Regions from separate parts of the Paenibacillus sp. AK121 genome, predicted to be linked through region 1. Evidence: riboswitches for the same ligand, from Rfam matches in the RefSeq annotation. Region 1 holds a riboswitch; each other region holds the start of a gene.
What was found. Region 1 has a riboswitch for cyclic di-AMP ahead of KSP24_RS09005 (hypothetical protein). Riboswitches for the same ligand answer to the same signal wherever they lie in the genome.

Region 1 (4,971 bases):
TGATGGCTATGGAAAAGGTGAGGCTGAAATAAGCTTGGCGTAGGTTCGTTAAATTTCTTCCAGGTGGTGAGCAACTCGCTGGTCATGTGATCGATAAGAGGATTCTTTTCCTCGTAAGGAGGATTGAGCAGTCTGAAGGCATCTTCGATACAGAAGGATACCGCTGTGGCAAAATAGCCGTGAATGGTCTGTTCTATATCGGTTCCGAGAAGGAAGTTAATCCAAGTGTGGACAGTAGCGAGTGTGCCAATTGCATTGTATTGAGTGAGTGTGTCTTCCAGTTGGTCAAATGCAAGCCAAGGATAAAGAGCCTTGGTGAGCTTGAGCAGACGCTGGCCAGAAAGTCGCGATTTTTTCACATACTGCGAGGAAGGATGTTGGGTGTACAGCATTTTATCAATAAGGGCGATCCGCCAACCGTCATTCTGCTGGATGGCTGCATACAGACTTTTGATGGCCATGCCGTCAAGGGTTGTAATTTGAGGATACCAATCGTCTCGCATAAAATGTTTCAGATCCTGTAGACTGTTCAAGTTTCCGTTACGGAAACGTTCATCCAGTCCGTAGAAACGGGTAAAACCACCAATGGGTAGGGAAGGGTCCAACAACAATGCGTAGTTTAGCAATCGGTTACCTTTATGCAGGATGGTTCGCCTCCTTGAGGTGAATATTTGTGTCAGTTTATTTGACTCTAATCTTATTTATATAATAATAGTTCAATTATTTATGTAATATATATTTACACTTTGAGCTCTTTCATGTCAAATTAAATAATTTTATCGCTTATATATGTTATATAAAGTTACATTAAAAAAATTATAATATTATTGTTTACAAATTGTTGCTGAGAGAGTATAATAAATCTGTTGCCTCAATACATTATGACATGCGGTCGTGGTGGAATGGCAGACACGCTATCTTGAGGGGGTAGTGGGCGTACGCCCGTGGAGGTTCGAGTCCTCTCGACCGCATTATGTGCAATACCCAGTTGAAAAAGCATCCTGACACGTTTTACGTGAAGGGGTGCTTTTTTCGTTAAATATTTTTCGTTATATCATTCTGTTACAGAAGCGGTCATATGGACAGCGGACCGCTCGTTAACTGTAATGAAGAAAGATGTCAGTTTTTCCGCAAAAGCTTCTCAATATCTCCTATAAGCTTATCTGGAGTGGTTTGCGGCGCATAACGCTTAAATACGTTACCTTCTCGTGTAATTAAGAATTTAGTAAAATTCCATTTGATCGCTTTGGAGCCTAATACTCCTGGAGCGGTGTGGGTCAGGTAGTGAAATAGAGGATGTGCCTGATCACCGTTGACATCTGTCTTGGCGAACATGGGGAAGGTCACACCGTAATTGATTTGGCAAAACTCGGAGATCTCCTCGCTGGAGCCCGGCTCTTGTTTGGCGAACTGGTTGCTGGGAAATCCCAAAATTTCGAGCCCCTGTTCATGATACTGGTCATATAGCTCTTGTAGCGCCTTGTACTGGGGGGTTAACCCACATTTGCTGGCAGTATTCACGATAAGTAGAACTTTCCCTTCGTATGTGGATAACGGAATTTGTACCCCTTGTAGGGTCTGTGCATCATATTTATATACGGTCAAGATATCCCTCCTCATTCAATATTCTGCAATTAAATTGTAAGCAACTCAACAAGGGGTTGCAAGTCCGGAAGAGTATACGGGCATTGGACCATTGTAAAATCGTCTTTTGTTCAAAACGGTAAATCGCACCTCAAATGGAGCTAATTGAGGTGTTTCTTCTCATAAAAACGGGTTCAATCGGTAATTATCTGGCACGTATAGCGTATTTTCTTTCCTTTTTGCAAATAAGGAGTAACTAAGCCATACACTACGCCAATATTGACATGCCTTTCATTTTCAAAAAGGGGTGAAATACAGAGTTTTAAAGAGATACGAGAAGCATAGCTGCCTTGTAAGCGTTATTCTTAATCTCCTATGCTCTAAAGGGTGGTTTATAGCCCCGCCGTTGAGCTTTACAGTCTTCCTTGCACGGGTGTATGATTCAAGACGTAATTTCAAATTAACACCAATGAAGCAACAACGAATTGTCTAAAGCGCTGAATTTTGCAGTTGCAAAAGCGGGGGAACCAACGAGTATGTACGGTTTTGCAAGCCGTGTGTGTCTCATGGGGTGAATTTTCCGGCCAAGTGCCGTAAATAGGGCGACTCTCACGTCCGAATCCGACAGCTAACCTCGTAAGCGTACAGGGAGAGGCAACAAACCGCCGTGTGCAACCATGGTTTATTTTATCATGGAATGTATGAAGCCGGAGGAAGCCTTTTTCCTTCGGCTTCTTTTTGTTGTCTTTTTATACCGGGAGAGGAGCTACTGATGGAAGGTCGGTTAATTATTGTCACTGCACCGAATGAAGCGGGCAGAAGTTTTGTGAAATTGCTTATGTTCAAAAAATTGGCGTTTGCAGTTCTCACAAATAGCACTCAGGAGGAACGACAGCTCAAAAAAATGGGTGTGGAGCACATTGTGCGCATCAATACCATGCAAGCGGGAAAATGGAATTTTCCTAGTAAAGAAATTGGGAGTGTGTATTTGTTCGAAAACAGCTTGAATTTGACTTGCCGTTTCCTGCAAATATGTCGGCCACTAACATCAGAATCGATCTATGTTATTACGCACGGCTGTAATCCGCAAGGAATTTATCGGGGATTGGGAGCGGACCATGTGATCTACACATTGAACGGAGAGGTGGGTTTCCTGCTGAACGGATAAGCACTTATAACATAGCTGGTTTATGATTTTATGATGGAATCAAAAGGACAATCTGAGGAGCGATACGGAGGATAGGAACATGATGGATTTATACATGCTGCTCGTAATGGCTGTGAGTTATGGAGTGATATTACTGTTTATACGCTGGTGTGATGCGCAGACCTCAAAAGGAGGGCGAAGAGGATGATCGTTGTGCTAGGGCTCACGGTTATTGTGTTCGTGTATTTAATCTACGCACTCCTGAATCCTGAAAAGTTCTAGTCAACTATAGGATCGAGCAGGCGGGAACAGCAGATCAAGAATGAAGCATCAGAGGGGCAGATTTTCGCAAACGTGTGCACTCAATGGATGGTCTGAAGCAGGTCTGTTGTTCCAAATGCAGGAGCATTTTAAGGAGGAATAGAGGATGGAGCTACTGCAAATTGGAATTGTGATCGTCATATTGCTGCTCTTGGTAAAGCCGGTGGGCACCTATATGTATCACGTATTCTCGAATGAACCGAATCGGACGGATCGGATTTTTAGTGGAACGGAAAAGCTGATTTATAGGGTTGTAGGCTTGAAGAAACAGGACAGCATGCGTTGGACCACGTATGCTATGAGTTTCATTGCAACCAATGTGGTGCTTGTGGGGATCAGCTACCTGCTATTGCGCTTGCAGGCTATACTCCCAGGCAATCCGGTTGGAAACAGTAATATGGAAGCATCATTGGCCTTTAATACGGTAATCAGCTTTATGACCAATACGAATCTCCAACATTATAGCGGTGAGAGCGGGCTTACGTATCTGACACAGATGGCGTTCGTCACGATGATGATGTTTACTTCGGCTGCTTCGGGGTTTTCGGTTGCTGCGGCTTTTATGAGGGGATTGACGCGGCGCGGTGAAGGGCTGGGTAATTTTTTTCAAGATTTTATTAAAGCCAACATACGGATTTTCCTGCCGCTTGCCTTTATACTTACGCTGGTGCTGGTGGGACTAAAAGTACCACAGACGCTACAGCCTACAGCGGATATTACGACTTTAAGCGGTACACAGCAGCAGATTGCTATGGGACCTATTGCCTCATTGGAATCCATCAAGCATTTGGGCACGAACGGGGGCGGTTTTGCGGGAGCTAATTCTGCTCATCCTTTTGAGAATCCAAGTCCTTGGACGAACGTACTGGAAATTTTAGCAATGTGGGTAATGCCGGCTTCGCTGCCGTATACTTTTGGATTGTTTGCCCGTAATCGCAAGCAGGGCTGGATTATTTTTAGCTCGATGATGGTCTTGTTCCTTATTTTTCTATCCATAACGTATGTGTCGGAGAAGACAGGTAATCCGTTAATCCAGGCACTGGGTATGGATGCATCTCAGGGAAGCATGGAAGGGAAAGAGGTTCGTTTCGGCATTGGACAATCGGCATTATTCACTGCGGTCACAACGGCGGCGACGACAGGTTCGGTCAATAATATGCATGATACACTGACCCCGCTAGGTGGTATGGCTGCTTTGGGAGAAATGATGCTAAACGTCATTTTTGGCGGAAAGGGCGTCGGGCTGATGAATATGCTGATGTATGCGATTCTGGGGGTGTTTATATGCGGTTTGATGGTCGGAAGAACCCCGGAATTTATGGGTAGGAAAATTGAAGGCAAGGAAATGAAGCTGATTGCGATTGCCATTTTGGTACATCCGTTTCTTATTCTTGCTCCAACTGCGCTTGCGTTTATGAGTCATTGGGGATACGATGCGGTCTCTAACCCCGGATATCACGGGTTGACTCAGGTGCTTTATGAATATGCATCATCTGCGGCAAATAACGGTTCAGGATTTGAAGGCCTTTCAGATAACAACGTGTTCTGGAATGTTACAACAGGAGCAGTTATGTTTTTTGGACGATATGTATCCATGATTGCATTGCTGGCTGTGGCAGCTTCGTTGAATGCCAAAGACCCGACCCCGGTGACGATAGGCACACTGCGCACGGACAACAAGCTGTTTGGAGCCATCCTCATCGGAGTTGTTCTGTTGATTGGTGCGTTAACCTTTTTGCCGGTGATCGTATTGGGTCCTGTAGCTGAATTTTTGACCATGTGATGAAAAATGAGCATGAAGAAGAAAAATGAGAATGGATGAACGGGGTGCTTGATCATGAAGGAAGAACGCAAACGCATGCTGGATAGAAGCATCTTGAAGCAGGCGATCAAGGATAGCTTTATCAAATTAAATCCAA
Region 2 (4,971 bases), on a different contig from region 1:
ACCAACCGTATCAACGCGGTTGTAATCGAGGATACCGTTGCTAAAGGATACACACTAGACGGTACCGTAACACTTGCCAAGGCAGTACCTGAGGATGAAGGAGCAGAAACTGCTGTAGGCATTCGTAAAGGAAATGCGGAATTGCTTGCTTCAGTAAATAAAACGTTGGCTCGCCTGAAAGCAGACGGTTCGATTGAGAAGTTTTCTACAGAAGCAAGTGCACTGTCTGCCGACAGACAAGTTTCTTCGAATAGCATTGTAGATATATTTTTGAAATATCGCAGTTTCTACGCTACGGGTATCGGCTACACCCTATTGCTGTCTGCGCTTGGAGTACTGTTCGGATTCATTATTGGTCTGATCATATCCTTGCTGCGGATGAGTGGGATTCGTATTATCGAGTGGTTAGGTACCGCATATGTAGAGATACTGCGCGGCACACCTATGCTGGTGCAGCTCATGATCATTCATTACGGAGTTGCTTTGACGTTGGGGGTTAATTTTACGCCACTTCAGTCCGGTATAATTACGTTGTCTCTGAATAGTTCGGCATATTTGGCTGAAATTTTCCGTGCTGGTATTCAGGCAGTAGACCGTGGACAGATGGAAGCTGCCCGCTCGCTTGGGATGGGACGAGGCAAAGCAATGCGTCATGTCATTTTACCGCAAGCATTTAAATCTATATTGCCTGCTATTGGTAATGAGTTCATTACGATCATTAAAGAATCATCAATTATTTCGACCATTGGGATGGTGGATATTATGTATCAAGCCCAGGTCATTAAGAATATTACCTACGAAGGCTTGAGTCCGTTCGTAATCGCAGCCGCTATTTATTTTGTAATGACATTCAGCTTATCTAAGCTGTTGGGTTTATGGGAAAGGAAGTTGAGAGCCAGTGATCACCGTTAAACAACTGCGTAAATCATTCGGTAAGAATGAAATTTTAAAAGGCATTGATATAGATATCGCCAAAGGTGAAGTAGTCGTCATTATCGGCCCGAGTGGTTCAGGAAAAAGTACGTTTTTGCGTTGTATGAATCTGTTGGAACAGCCAACAGAAGGGGAAATTTTGTTTGAGGGTGAGCCGATTACGGCCCGTGGTCATAATATTAATGCGACTCGGGAGAAGATGGGGATGGTTTTCCAGCATTTTAATCTGTTTCCGCATAAAACAATACTGCAGAATCTGACGCTTGCACCAACGCAGGTGAAAAAGCAGTCGGGGAAAGAAGCGGAGAAAATTGCACTGGAGCTCCTGCGGACCGTGGGTCTTGAGGATAAGAAGAATACCTACCCAAACCAGTTATCTGGCGGTCAAAAACAACGTATTGCGATAGCACGTGCTTTGGCCATGCAGCCGCACGTAATGCTGTTCGATGAGCCTACTTCTGCCCTTGACCCTGAAATGGTTGGAGAGGTTCTGGACGTGATGAAGAAGCTCGCTGAGGGCGGCATGACGATGGTGATCGTGACGCATGAAATGGGCTTTGCCCGTGAGGTAGGGGATCGAATCATCTTTATGGACAACGGTCAAATTATAGAACAAGGTACGCCTGAGCAAGTATTCGGTACTCCAAGCCATGACCGTACCCGTGATTTTCTTGCTAAAGTGCTGTAAGAAAATGCTTTTATGAAATATTAACAAAGCTCTCTCGTGATGATGTTTCACGGAGGGCTTTTCTCTTTTTGTCACTATATCTCCATATTTTCGTAACAGAAAACGGATTCTTGATGACAAAATTGTAACGAGTATAGTATGATATTCAAGGTTACCAACATTTTCATGCAGATAAGGTTACAAAATTGTGATATTATGCAGTAAGCCAAAACTTACCGGGGCAGCAGTAATGATAATAAATACTCAGGTGCTGGGCTCAAACCATGGGAAGTGCGGGGGACGTAACAACGGCAATGATTCCAATGCATCATAGAGATGTTGTGGAATATGCCTAGGGGTGAATTGCACAAGCATAGGGCTTCTCCTGAGTCCGAATCCGACAGCTAACTTCGCAGGCATAACAGAGGAGGTACATATCTTTGAAACATTTAAAACATATTGGAAAAACTATGAAATTTACGGTGCTTGCTGCAGCTATTGCAGGGCTGGCACAGACAGCTGGAGTAGCAGATGCTGCTTCGCTTCACACTGCCAAAGAAGGCGATACCTTCTTTTTGCTTGCTCAACGTTATGGGGTATCAGTAGATGAGTTGACGAAGGCTAACCCGGATATTGCGTCCAACAACATATATGCAGGTCTGCAAATTAAAGTGCCAGACGAAAAAAGTGTAAAGGCGGCTTCGGATTCGAAGCCACAGCTTCTTACAGAGAAAGCACCAGCGAATGAGAAGCCAACAATTGAAGCATGGGGCAAAACATTTAAATACAGTAAAGTAGTTGATGTTAAAGCTACAGCATATTCTGCCGCAGCTGATGAAAATGGCAAATGGGGTGCGGTCGATTATTACGGCAATCCGCTTAAGCTAGGTACAATTGCGGTAGACCCGAAAGTCATTCCTATGGGAACAAAGGTGCTAGTTACAGGTTATTCCCATCCCGGATTGCCAGACCATTCTTTTGTGGCCGTTGCCCGTGATCAGGGCAGTGCTATTACCGGAAAGCGGATTGATATCTTTATCCCTGGCAATAAATCATTCGTGAACGACTTCGGCTTCCAGAATGTGAAACTGTACGTCATTGATAAATAGCATTGTGCTTATGTATGATTTAATTAAACATAATATAAGTTATGTAAACTTGATCTATCATACAACATATAACTGGGACAACTTTTTATTAGGCCCGGTTGTTTATCGCTAAAAAAGGCTGTCTTACAAGCAGAAGTATTCTGCTCGTTAAGGCAGCCTTTTTACGTTGTTGGTATATTTGAAGCTTAGACATACTGTTATTTTCGTTCCGATGTGTGAAGTAGCCGGGGGACAGTGACAAATTTGTAGCCCTTAGCTTTTAGAGAGTGGATTAGACCCGGCAAAGCTTGGACAGTGCCTTGCAAGTTGGAACTTTGACCTCCACCTGCATGCATTAAAATAATGGAGCCAGGTCCGGTAGCCGGGATCACGTTGCGCTGAATTTGTGTTTTGCTTAATCCCTTCCAGTCTAGAGAGTCCACATTCCAATTGACGATCATGTACCCATGACGACGTGCCCACTGGATTTGAGGCTCCGTGATTTCACCATAGGGTGGTCGTATCAATCTGGGCCGAAAACCTATACTGGCTTCTAAAATGCGTTCTGTTTTTGTAATCTGGTGGCGAAAACGTTCTGGTCTGGCCTTCCTGAAATCCGGATGAGTATAGGAATGGTTTCCTATAGCATGACCCTCACGGATGATACGGCGTATGATCCCCGGATGCTTTTCCGCACGGTGGCCGACGATAAAAAAGGTAGCTTTGATACCATTTGCGTGTAATACGTCCAAAACCTGCGGCGTATACCTTGAATCGGGCACATCATCAAAGGTTAAGGCAATTTGGCGGGTGTGCGGGCCGCACATTTTAAAAATGTCCGCATGCTTTTTTCGTAGCATCGCTAATGTTGGAGTAGCTCGATCTTTACTTTGATATACCGAAGTAGCGACAACAGCTTCCTTGGGATGGGGCGTTCCAATGTTGGAAGGCGTGTCCGCGTGAACGGGAAAACTTGAAAATGCTAGTAACAGTGCTAAACATGGCAACACTCCCCTGTACCGCATTTGTATTCCCCCTTTCCGTGCAGTGGTACCTAGTGGTGCTCTCAGCTATTATGTACCTGTCCTATTAAAATTATGCTGGTGATTGAGTGAAGCCCTACACGGCTGAAGAGAAGTACATCATGAAGCGGGTATCCGTGAAGATGACGAAGTAAACGTACATATTCTCTTAAACATGACCGAAAACTGAAGCATTTTCGCAAGTTTTAGCCTTACAAAGGATTCGGTATACCATGACAGCTGGTGTATAATGGGGATGCTATTCATAATAATACATACTTGGAATTGAGGGAAGGATGGATAAAAGTGACCGACTTGTTTACTCCTTATCAATTAAAGGGGCTTTCATTAAAAAATCGGATTGTCATGCCCCCAATGTGCCAATACAGCGTGAAGGCCAAGGACGGCAAACCGACGGATTGGCATTATGTCCATTATGTGAGTCGCGCGATAGGAGGGACTGGGCTCATAATTGTGGAAATGACAGCGGTTCATCCGGATGGACGCATTACAGATCGTGATTTGGGCATTTGGAGTGACGAACATATTCCTGCATATCGTAAAATTGTAGAGGAAGTCCACAAGTATGGTGCCAAAATTGCCATTCAATTAGGCCATGCCGGACGCAAGGCCGAGGATGCTGAGACACCTGTAGGCCCGTCCTCGATCCCCTTTAGTGAACGCTTTAAAGATCCGCACACTTTGACGAGAGCAGAAGTCAAGGAACTGGTTCAGGCCTACAAAGAGGGGGCTCGCCGGGCGGTAGAAGCGGGTTTTGACACGGTAGAGATTCATGGTGCTCACGGCTATCTGATCCATCAATTTCATTCCCCTTTAACCAATACCAGAGAAGATGAGTATGGGCAGGGTTTGTCACTGTTTGGTGTTGAGGTGATCCGTGCTGTTAAAGAGGTACTTCCTGCTGATATGCCTGTGCTAATGCGGATATCTGCCAAAGAATATGTCCAAGACGGATATGATGTTGAATACATAGCAGCCATAGGGGAACGATATCGTGATGCAGGTGTGGACATTTTCCATATTTCTTCTGGTGGTGAGGGTCCGATAGGCTCCAGCGGAGGCCCGTCTGCGCGTGCTGGTTACCAGGTCGATTTGGCTCATACCATCCGTGAAAAATTGAATGTGCCTGTCATTGCTGTCGGCTTATTGGATGATTATGAGGATGCCCGCCGAGTCGTTCAGCAAAATGAAGCTGATCTGGTAGCCATAGGGCGTGCCATGCTGCGTGATCCCTATTGGG
Region 3 (4,971 bases), on a different contig from region 1:
GCTGGATGAAGGCTTCACCTCCTATGCAGAAGAACGGCTCATGGAGCAAGAATATGGGCTTATCCCCAACTTGCCATTACAATCCGGACAGGTAGCTTCTCCACAGCCCCTAAACCGCGAATCCTGGAAGTACGGATCGTCGGCTGAGTATGCACAAAATGCCTACTCACGAGGCAAGCTGGTACTACGAGGTATTGAACGTCAGGTGGGTACGAAAAAAATGGACCGGATTATGCGAACCTATGTCCAGACCTACCGATTCAAGCATCCGACCTCACAGGATTTTCAGCGTGTCGTGGAGAGGGTGACTGGACGCTCATGGAGCCACTATTTTGAACAATATGTATATGACGGCCAGATGGCGGACTTTTCTGTCGATCGCATCACGAACCGCAAGTTGGAGAATGGATATGAAGCAGTCGTGACGCTCAGCAAAAAAGGAGCAGATTATCCCAAGATCCCTGTTCAATTTACCTTCAAGGATGGCACCACAATATTTAAGGCATGGGACGGTACGGGCAAAAGTACATCTTTCCGACTCAAAAGCACCTCTCCCGTGTCCTATGTGACCGTTGATCCTCTATACACTATTGCACTGGAGAACAAGCATATTAATAATAGCCTGAAGGCTGAATTGGACGAAAAGCAACAAACTCGTTGGAGTGTGAGTGTAACCAAGCTGTTGGAGACACTGCTTGGAAGTCTGTCATGGTGAGGTGTCTATAGATGCGGACTGTTTTAAAAGAAGGCTGGGCGCTAGTGCGCATACGCTTTTATATCGTTATCATTTTATTTCTGTATCGTCTGCTGTGGGGAGTATTTCTCTATCGGCTGGTACAGTCGGCCGTTGTCCCGCTGCTGCTGCGTTATCCTGATCAGAGCCAAAACGAGCTGGGAAAGACCTTGTTTTGGATGGAGGGGCAGATCGCCTTGATGGACAGCCGGGAAGTACATGTGTATTTATGGATACTATTAGGGGCGACCGTATTGCGCGTCCTAATCACTCCCTTCATTAGAGCTGGCATATATCAAAGCCTGTATACCGATGCGTCTGAACCGCAAAGCCTGTCCTTCTTCAAGGGGATGAAACGTCACGGTATGTCATCTCTGTTGTATTACATCATCGAGTTGGGTTTGCTGCTGCTTCCCGCCTTCTGGGTGGTACCGAGACTCTATCCTATTGTAGCAGGGACGCTGCAATCTTCCTCTTACCTGTTGCATTTGTTGCCCTATGCCATTGGGTGGGTGGCTTACGGTTGGTTCATTCGGCAGTGCATCCTGTATATGCAACTGGGCACGGTCAGTGGTCACGCCATACTATCGTCCCTGCTCGCCTTCTTTCGCCAGCTTCTTCCGGCTGTAAGCGTATCTCTCTTGCTTGGTGCTTGTGTGCTGCTGGTCTTCGGTCTATTTGGCACCGTAGCGATGATTTGGACTGGTATGTTGGCGCTAATTCTCCAGCAATCGTATCATTTTGTTACCAGTCTGGTCAGGCTGTGGCATATCAGTTCGCAGTATCGTCTATGGCACATCGATATCTCCAGCAGAGGCTAATCCCTCTCTTTATGCTTTCTCCTGCATTTTTAGCTGTCGAAAAAACTTTTTTCTTTCCCGTGCAAACGGCACATAACTGAATACTGTTAACAGAATCTGTTCCTAGGGCGTTAGGAACAGATTTTTTTGTAACTTTTTGCGATGAAACATTTGCCAAAGCCTGCTGTCTTTGTTACAATAATCGCAGTGAACTGATAGTAACAACTTTGTAATCTTTATTGTAACCTTTATCTTAAAAACATCGTTGTCGTGAATACTGCTCTCCAAGGTGCACATCTTAAGTTAAGCCTAATTCCTGGCACCTAGGAAGCGGGGGAACCAGTTTGGGTGAATTGATCTCGCAACAGAGTGGTCATAGGGGAACCTTCTACCGAATCCTTAAGCTAACCTCGCAGGCATTGGAAGGGGTATATTTTTTTTGAAGAAGAAGCTAACGATTGCAGCCATGGGTCTCGCCATTGCCTTTACATCTTTTACATTCGGTGGCAGCAGTGCATTTGCAGACTCTAAGATGGACCAGGTCATCCAAGATGCCAAAGGAACGAACTATAGAAGCGGAGGTACTACACTCGAGGGATTCGATTGCTCCGGCTTCACAATGTATGTATTCAACAAACTGGGAATTAAACTGCCGCATCAATCTGGATCACAATTCAAAATGGGAGCTTCTGTATCCCGCGATGAAATGAGACCAGGCGACCTGGTGTTCTTCAACACCACAGGAAGAGGCGTTTCCCATGTAGGTATCTTCGTAGGTGAAGGGAAATTCGCCCACTCCTCGACTTCACGTGGTGTAGTAGTTAGCTCACTGAACGAAAATTATTACGCTAACCGTTATGTCGGTGCAAAAAGAATTATGAGCACAGACGCTTACCATTCTGTAGCTTCAGATATTCCTGATGACGACAACGTAGAATAACTACCGCACAGCAAGCTAACCCTAGCCGCAATTTGATTCTGGCCGGAATCGAATTGCGGTTTTTTATGTCCACTACATCAGTAATTATTATCATTACTGACGAACCGACACCTCAAAAGGTTTCAGTTTTAGCGAACATCGTCGGTTTTACCGCCACCGCTGGGGGAGCATATGAGCAGTAAATCCTTCTTATTGAATGTATACCCGACTTAGGTACGAAATAAACACGCTTGCCATTCTCCTACAACTTGTCTACAATCTGTGGTTAATGATTGAAGTACCTGCATAAGGAGGAATGGAAAAGTGCCGGCCTCAATATCCAACTACCGGATTGTACCGATGGACGAGCATCAAGCGGCTGAAATCTGTGAGTGGCGCTATGATCCCCCCTACAACATATACGGCTGGCTTCCCTGGGAACAAATGAAGGCACTTGAAGTCGAATTTGGAAGTCCCACGCTTCGCCAAGAGCAATATGTTGCCGTACTGAACGAAGAGAATGAGCTGACGGGATTTGCTCAATATTTTCCTATGGTCGATGTGACCCGGCTGGGTCTTGGAATGCATCCCGAAAGATGCGGACATGGCACAGGCTCCGATTTTGTCCGGGCCATTGCCGAGGAAGCCAGACGACGTCATCCACAGAATGAAATTGACCTAGAGGTTCTCACCTGGAATCAGCGGGCTATACGAGCCTACAAGACAGCTGGATTTGAGCTGACGGATACCTATGAACGTCAGACTCCAGATGGCAGAAAACCGTTCTATTGTATGGTATATCGTCCTGAACAACAGAACCGGGTTCTATAAATAAGAGCGCCTTCGCTATACAACCGCGATGTTGTATAGCGAAGGCGCTCTTAATATATACAACAGATCATTATAAAATCAATGACTGCTGCGCATTTTTTCAAAAGCTTCATTATATTGTTGGGCTTCCTTAATATCTACGGCCATAATACCGCCATCGTCCCAAGAGGTCAAACGCAGAGTCACGGTCTTGTAATCAATCGTAATAAATGGATGGTGATTGAATGCCTCAGATATAGCGGCAACTTCATCCACGAATGCAATTCCCTTCATAAAACTGGAAAAATTATATTTCCGAACGATCCAACGTCCTTCCTCCAGTTCCCAGCCCTCCAGTTTCTCCAGATGTGCTTCAATCTCTTCTTGTGTAAAAGGCATGTTACGAACTCCTCCCCGTTTATACGGAAGCCTTTTAGCCGCTTACATGCGGCCAAAACTACGATATATTGGTGTACATATTACCACGGCCCCGTTGATAAATCCATAAGACGGCCTTCAAATCAAAGGGACCGACGTCAGCTCCTCATCTCCGATGAGTACATAGATCCGGTACTGCTCCGGCTCATAAATCACAACGCCGCTGCCTACAGTAATTATGGGCTCCGTACCCAGTGCATAAAATAGGTCTTCTGCCAAAGCTTCATTGACTTCCTGACGCCCCATCGGGTTCAGCCTGTCCCAATCTTCTGCTTCCATTTCAAAAAATTCATAGCTATCTGGGATGCGTCCCACAGCCTCTGTCAAATCGTTCAAAATTTGTTCATACTCGCGCCCATGCTTTACTCCCATGCTATTTCCTCCAATGGTTCAGCGATTCAATACATAATCACTTTATTATACCGGAAATTGGCCCTTAACAAAAAAGAGAGTTTTGTCGATAAATACTATAATCCGTCTCATAATGACGCGCTTGGGGCAAGGACGACCCATGCGGCATGAAAGGATTCAAAATCTATTCTCATGGATGAGGTGTATCATGCAAATTACAACCATTATTGGACTTGTGCTCGGGCTTTTGTCACTGGTCGTCGGGATGATCCTGAAGGGCGCGCCAGTCGTCAATCTGGTCAATAATCCCGCTGCTTACATGATTATTTTCGTCGGAACAGCAGCAAGTATATTCATGGCGTTTCCGATGGATGACATGAAACGAGTGCCAAAGCTGTTTAAAATTATTTTCACCCAGCAGAAATTGCTGGATCGCAAGGAGCTTATCGGTACATTTACCGAATGGGCATCCATTACCCGTCGTGAAGGTCTGCTCGCGCTGGAATCCAAGGTCGAAGAGATCGACGATCCCTTTATGCGCGGCGGTATGCGAATGATTATCGATGGTAATGATCAGGAGTTCGTACGCGATGTTCTGATGGAAGACATTAACGCTACCGAAGATAGACACCGCGCTGGCGCACTGATTTTCTCCCAAGCCGGTATGTACGCTCCAACACTCGGGGTACTTGGTGCGGTTGTAGGTCTGATCGCCGCTCTGGCCGACCTTAGTGACATGGAAAAACTGTCCCATGCCATTGCAGCCGCTTTTATTGCAACGTTGCTCGGTATTTTTACAGGTTATGTCCTATGGCATCCAATGTCCAACAAGCTGAAACGGCTATCCAAGAAAGAAGTGGAACTTAAGTTAATGATGGTCGAAGGTCTGCTTTCCATTCAATCTGGTATCTCGACGATTG
Region 4 (4,971 bases), on a different contig from region 1:
CCTGAATATGATCTTGAAATTGATTTTCCGACAGATCTTCCTTATGATGTGTTTCGGCAGGGCGGTTCAACGGACAACCAGATTTTACTGCTTGGACGTCAGGGCGAGGTGCGGGAAATATCCGAAGTTTCAGAAATTGTACGCTCAATAAGTGGCATTCACCGAGGAAAATATCACATGTATTTTCCCCAGAATAAATTGAACGGGGTAAAAGAAAGGCTTCCTGCCGAAATAGGGAATTATTTTGTCAAACAATAGACAAATATATAGAAATGTAAGTAAGAAAAGGAGATGAAAACCTTGGATTTATTCGACACTCATACTCACCTAGATGCGCCACAATTTGACGAAGACCGTGAAGAAGTTATAGCACGTGCTGTCGAATCAGGAGTAACACGGATGATCAATATCGGATTTAATCGTGAGACCATTCCATCCACCATGAAGCTGGCTGAGACGTATGATTTTATTTATGCAGCCGTTGGATGGCATCCGCAGGATGCCATTACAATGCAGGAGGGTGATTTAGAATGGATTGCATCGTTATGCAGTCATAAAAAGGTTGTAGCGATCGGAGAGATCGGTCTGGATTATTATTGGGATACATCACCAAAGGATGTGCAGCAGCGGGTACTTCGAAATCAAATTGGCCTGGCACGTGAGCTCAACATGCCAATTGTTATCCATAACCGGGATGCACATGAAGATATTGTGAGGATTTTACGTGAGGAAAAGGCGGGCGAGATTGGCGGAGTCATGCACTCCTTTTCTGGGAGTTGGGAGACAGCTAAAATGGTGCTGGATATGGGTTTCCACCTTTCCTTCGGCGGGCCCATAACGTTCAAAAATGCCAAGCAGCCAAAAGAGGTGCTGGCCCAGGTACCGTTGGACCGTCTGCTTATTGAAACGGACGCGCCTTACTTGACGCCTCATCCGTTTCGTGGGAAGCGAAATGAGTCGGCACATGTGAGATTGGTGGCAGAGGCAGCTGCCCAAATTAAGGGAATTACGGTGGAGGAATTGGTATCCATTACGACCCAAAATGCCTTGGAACGATTTGACATTCAGTGAAAAAGCGAAGAAATCAATCAAAATAAAGAGATAGACGGAGCTAATTATGATTTTGTTGCAGGAAACTCAAGAATATTACAATTTTTTAACCGAATATTTTGAGAAATGTACTTGAAACCTGCTTTACAACATGCATGGAAACAGGATATCATCTTTTCAGTGAATTGTTGTTGAGTGTAAACATCAACAAATCATTTCATGAACCAGTCTCGCTGAGTCCCTTTTACAGGGAACGGGGGAACCGATATGGCTTACAGTACGTCCGGTGTATGTGCAAGAGATAATATCTCTCAGTAGCCGGCTCGACCGAAATTCATTTCCCGGATGGGATTGAACAGGTAGAGAAGCCGTATTTCGATTTCTTTCTGGGTCTTCGGGGTGAATGTGAAGGCGACCGCCATGAGCGGTTGACCTAAGCTAGGGCGACTCTCTACGTCCGAACCCGACAGCTAACCCCGTAAGCGTAACAAGAGAGAAGCCATCTCGTGCATAAGTTTTCCCGCATATTCACACATGTCGGAAGCCACGAAAGAGCTCTCTAGTCTCTTTCTTTGGCTTTTTTTGTTGTGAATAAAAGAAAATCTGTCATCATACTGTGGTTAAACAGGGGAGGACAGCATGCCGCGAAGACGGGTACATGGTGCAGGACAGTCGCAGTACGGGCTTGTCTTGTAGAAAATCTGTTATAGTCACGTCAACGATCAACTATGTCTTACTCCAGACGGCGGGCTATGTAAGGAGGACGGAGGAAATGGGCATTTTCCGAAAAGAGGAGACCCATGAGTCACGCTCATCCAGCATGTCTTACGTATTACGTTGGAAGCAAGAGAATGTGCGCCAGGCTGCTTTGGTTGCTATTTTTCTAATCGCACTAACGATTATGATTTCAATTCTGATGTACACGCAATCTAAAAAACAAGTCTTTTTTGTCATCGATGGTAAGGCATCTGCGGTAGAAACCCGGGAATCCAAGCTCCAAGATTTGCTCAATGAGCATTCTATTTCACTTCAGCCGCATGATACAATTTCCATGCCGCTAAACGGAGCAGTACAAGATGGGGATCGCGTAGTCATTAAACGTGCCAATCAGGTTAAAGTATCCTCAGGCAATGAGACGAAAAAGCTGTACACAACAGAAAATACAGTAGAGGGTGCCATTCGCACTTCGGGCTATAAATTATCATCAACGGATAAAGTTTACCCTGCGTTGGATGCCTCTGTTTCAGCTAACATGGACATAAAAATCGTCCGTGTGAAGAAACAGCAGGTCGAACAGAAAAAACAAGTGCCTTATCAGGTCATCAAAACGGCAGATCCAAGTCTCTATAAAGGCGATAATCGAGTCATTCAAAGTGGCAAATCGGGTGTGGTAGTCCAGCATGTTCAAAAGGTATACCATGATGGGAAATTGGTGTCCAAACAGCTGGTCAACAAGGAAGTCGCACAAAATCGTGTGGATAAGGTAATTGCGGTAGGAACGAAGAAAAAACCGGTCGTTCTAGCTGCTTCCATCGGCCCTAAAGATGCGGTTAAGGCTACAAAGGTTAGTTCGGGCAGTGCTGTCCGTAAAGCAGGTATTAATTTTAATTATAAAAAAGTTTTACAAAATGTCTCCATGACGGCGTACTCTGCCCAGGAGCCAGGTATCGGTACACGTACCGCCTCCGGCACGCGTGTCACGGAAGGACGCACCATCGCTGTCGATCCGAATGTAATTCCCATCGGCTGGTGGGTGTATATTGAAGGGGTAGGCTTCCGCCGTGCGGAGGATACCGGTGGCGCGATTAAAGGCCACAAAATCGATGTGTATTATGAGAGTTTAAGCCGGGCTAACCAATTTGGTCGTAAGCACGGTAAAACCGTATATGTTATCGGACCTGTAAAGCCGGAAATCAACTAAAACAGGTTGTGTATGTTGAGGACAATGCGATAGTATTAACAACATAGTTATACCATGCTAAGAAGAGGATATCCTCTTCTTATTTTGTTTTCAAAAGCAGGGAAAGATAATATATGTTGCTGTGTAGCAGTGGAGGGAAACGAAGATGATCAAGGAAGTGATCGTGGTGGAAGGCCGGGATGATACGGTAGCCATTCGCCGTGCTGTCGAAGCAGATACGATAGAAACTGGCGGTTCAGCCATTAATAAAATGACGCTGCGGAAAATTGCATTGGCACAGGAACGGCGGGGGGTCATTATTTTAACTGATCCCGATCATGCAGGGGAGCGTATCCGTAAAATTATCGCCTCTAAGGTCCCCGGCTGCAAGCAGGCATTTATACCTGAGGCAGAGGCGACGCGCAAAGGGGATATTGGCGTGGAGAATGCCTCCCCGGAAGCCATCAGACATGCTCTCGCACGGGTACATACGACAGTGGAAGGCGCCGAACCGCTGATTGAGATGGCGGACCTGATTGACGCTGGACTTATTACCCACCCCAATGCTGCTGCACGCCGTATGGCCTTGGGGAATGTACTGGGTATTGGCTATTGTAACGGAAAGCAGCTACATAAGCGGCTCTCTGTATTTCAGATCAGTCGTGAGGAATTTGCCAGCGCGCTGGCACAAATCGAAAGTGAAGGATTGTGATATCCGTATGACAGGGATTCAAGATATAGCAACACCGCGGCGTACGAAGGAAATTATTCAAAGGCACGGTTTTTCGTTCAAAAAGAGTCTGGGACAAAACTTTCTGATTGATCAAAATATTCTGAGCAAGATCGTAAATGCTGCCGGATTGGATGATACAAAGGGCGCGCTTGAGATCGGTCCGGGCATTGGAGCTTTGACCGAGAAGTTGGCGCAATCCGCTAAGGCAGTTACCGCTGTTGAGATTGATCAGCGGCTGTTGCCCATTCTTGAAGAAGTGCTGGCCCCTTACGAGCATGTAAAGGTTCGCCATGGAGACGTGTTAAAGCTGGATTTGCGTGAAGTGTTTGCAGCTGACTTTGCAGACGTGGGCAAAGTGAGTGTCGTCGCTAATCTGCCGTATTACGTCACTACACCGATTCTGATGCGTCTACTGGAGGACAAGCTTCCTTTGGAGAATATCGTCGTTATGATTCAAAAGGAGGTGGCTGAGCGCATGGCTGCGTCTCCTGGTACGAAGGATTACGGCAGCTTAAGCATAGCCGTGCAATATTACAGTGAGCCTGAGTTAGTCTGTACGGTGCCGAATACAGTGTTTATTCCGCAGCCGAATGTTGATTCGGCAGTTATTCGGCTGCGTGTACGAGAAGTCCCTCCGGTGGAAGTGGTGGACGAGAAGCACTTTTTTGAAGTGGTTCATGCCGCTTTTGCCCAACGCCGTAAAACCATTTCAAATAACCTGAAAAGCCGCTTCTTCACCAAAGAGAACAGGGACACGCTGGAGCCGCTGTTGCAACAAGCTGATATTGAGCCCTCCCGTCGAGGGGAAACGCTGAGTATCGAGGAATTTGCGCGTCTGAGCGCCGTGCTATTGGAGGCTGGTATATCCTAAGTTGGAACCAAACTGTGCATTCACCCATACGATATAGGAGGGGTGATACAGTGTGATGAGTTTAGGAGACTTGGTCGTTCGGAAATCGTACGGCGGTGATGTCACGTTTCGCGTTGAAGACATCCAGCGGGATAAAGCGATCATTAAGGGGACGGAATTTCGGCTACTGGCCGATTCCCCGGTGAACGATCTGGTCAGAGTGCCTGCAGACCAGATTAGCGGTAAGACTCAACAGGCCCACATTAAGGCCGGGGAGTCTCTTAATCTTTTGCAACGGGCACGCCAGCAGCAAGCTGCCCGTAGCCAGGCGGCTCTGATTGGAGAGTGGAGTGATCCGGTAGAGTCGACGTATTTTGAAATGCCAGGAAAGGTTCTTCATCTGGATGGAGATCCCGGCTATTTAAGAAAATGTCTCAG

Region 2: linked by a shared signal. The riboswitch ahead of KSP24_RS23945 (3D domain-containing protein) and the one ahead of KSP24_RS09005 (hypothetical protein) in region 1 are both predicted to bind cyclic di-AMP.
Region 3: linked by a shared signal. The riboswitch ahead of KSP24_RS23660 (C40 family peptidase) and the one ahead of KSP24_RS09005 (hypothetical protein) in region 1 are both predicted to bind cyclic di-AMP.
Region 4: linked by a shared signal. The riboswitch ahead of KSP24_RS22750 (resuscitation-promoting factor) and the one ahead of KSP24_RS09005 (hypothetical protein) in region 1 are both predicted to bind cyclic di-AMP.

Annotation. Positions count from the first base shown of each region.
Region 1 covers NZ_JAHPJM010000004.1:58,748-63,718, reverse strand. Annotated here, with positions in the region: gene KSP24_RS09020 (urease accessory protein UreF) at 1-626, opposite strand, end outside; tRNA gene KSP24_RS09015 (tRNA-Leu) at 889-971, shown strand; gene KSP24_RS09010 (glutathione peroxidase) at 1,120-1,605, opposite strand; cyclic di-AMP (ydaO/yuaA leader) riboswitch at 2,070-2,243, shown strand; gene KSP24_RS09005 (hypothetical protein) at 2,357-2,752, shown strand; gene kdpF (K(+)-transporting ATPase subunit F) at 2,936-3,013, shown strand; gene kdpA (potassium-transporting ATPase subunit KdpA) at 3,159-4,835, shown strand; gene kdpB (potassium-transporting ATPase subunit KdpB) at 4,890-4,971, shown strand, end outside.
Region 2 covers NZ_JAHPJM010000021.1:10,038-15,008, reverse strand. Annotated here, with positions in the region: gene KSP24_RS23955 (ABC transporter substrate-binding protein/permease) at 1-912, shown strand, start outside; gene KSP24_RS23950 (amino acid ABC transporter ATP-binding protein) at 899-1,621, shown strand; cyclic di-AMP (ydaO/yuaA leader) riboswitch at 1,865-2,034, shown strand; gene KSP24_RS23945 (3D domain-containing protein) at 2,041-2,709, shown strand; gene KSP24_RS23940 (polysaccharide deacetylase family protein) at 2,907-3,713, opposite strand; gene KSP24_RS23935 (NADH:flavin oxidoreductase/NADH oxidase) at 4,017-4,971, shown strand, end outside.
Region 3 covers NZ_JAHPJM010000020.1:14,966-19,936, reverse strand. Annotated here, with positions in the region: gene KSP24_RS23670 (M1 family metallopeptidase) at 1-715, shown strand, start outside; gene KSP24_RS23665 (hypothetical protein) at 727-1,554, shown strand; cyclic di-AMP (ydaO/yuaA leader) riboswitch at 1,830-1,967, shown strand; gene KSP24_RS23660 (C40 family peptidase) at 1,973-2,473, shown strand; gene KSP24_RS23655 (GNAT family N-acetyltransferase) at 2,777-3,283, shown strand; gene KSP24_RS23650 (4a-hydroxytetrahydrobiopterin dehydratase) at 3,362-3,661, opposite strand; gene KSP24_RS23645 (hypothetical protein) at 3,779-4,072, opposite strand; gene motA (flagellar motor stator protein MotA) at 4,260-4,971, shown strand, end outside.
Region 4 covers NZ_JAHPJM010000017.1:79,552-84,522, reverse strand. Annotated here, with positions in the region: gene KSP24_RS22760 (HD domain-containing protein) at 1-258, shown strand, start outside; gene KSP24_RS22755 (TatD family hydrolase) at 301-1,071, shown strand; cyclic di-AMP (ydaO/yuaA leader) riboswitch at 1,272-1,551, shown strand; gene KSP24_RS22750 (resuscitation-promoting factor) at 1,823-2,971, shown strand; gene rnmV (ribonuclease M5) at 3,117-3,662, shown strand; gene rsmA (16S rRNA (adenine(1518)-N(6)/adenine(1519)-N(6))-dimethyltransferase RsmA) at 3,670-4,554, shown strand; gene yabG (sporulation peptidase YabG) at 4,610-4,971, shown strand, end outside.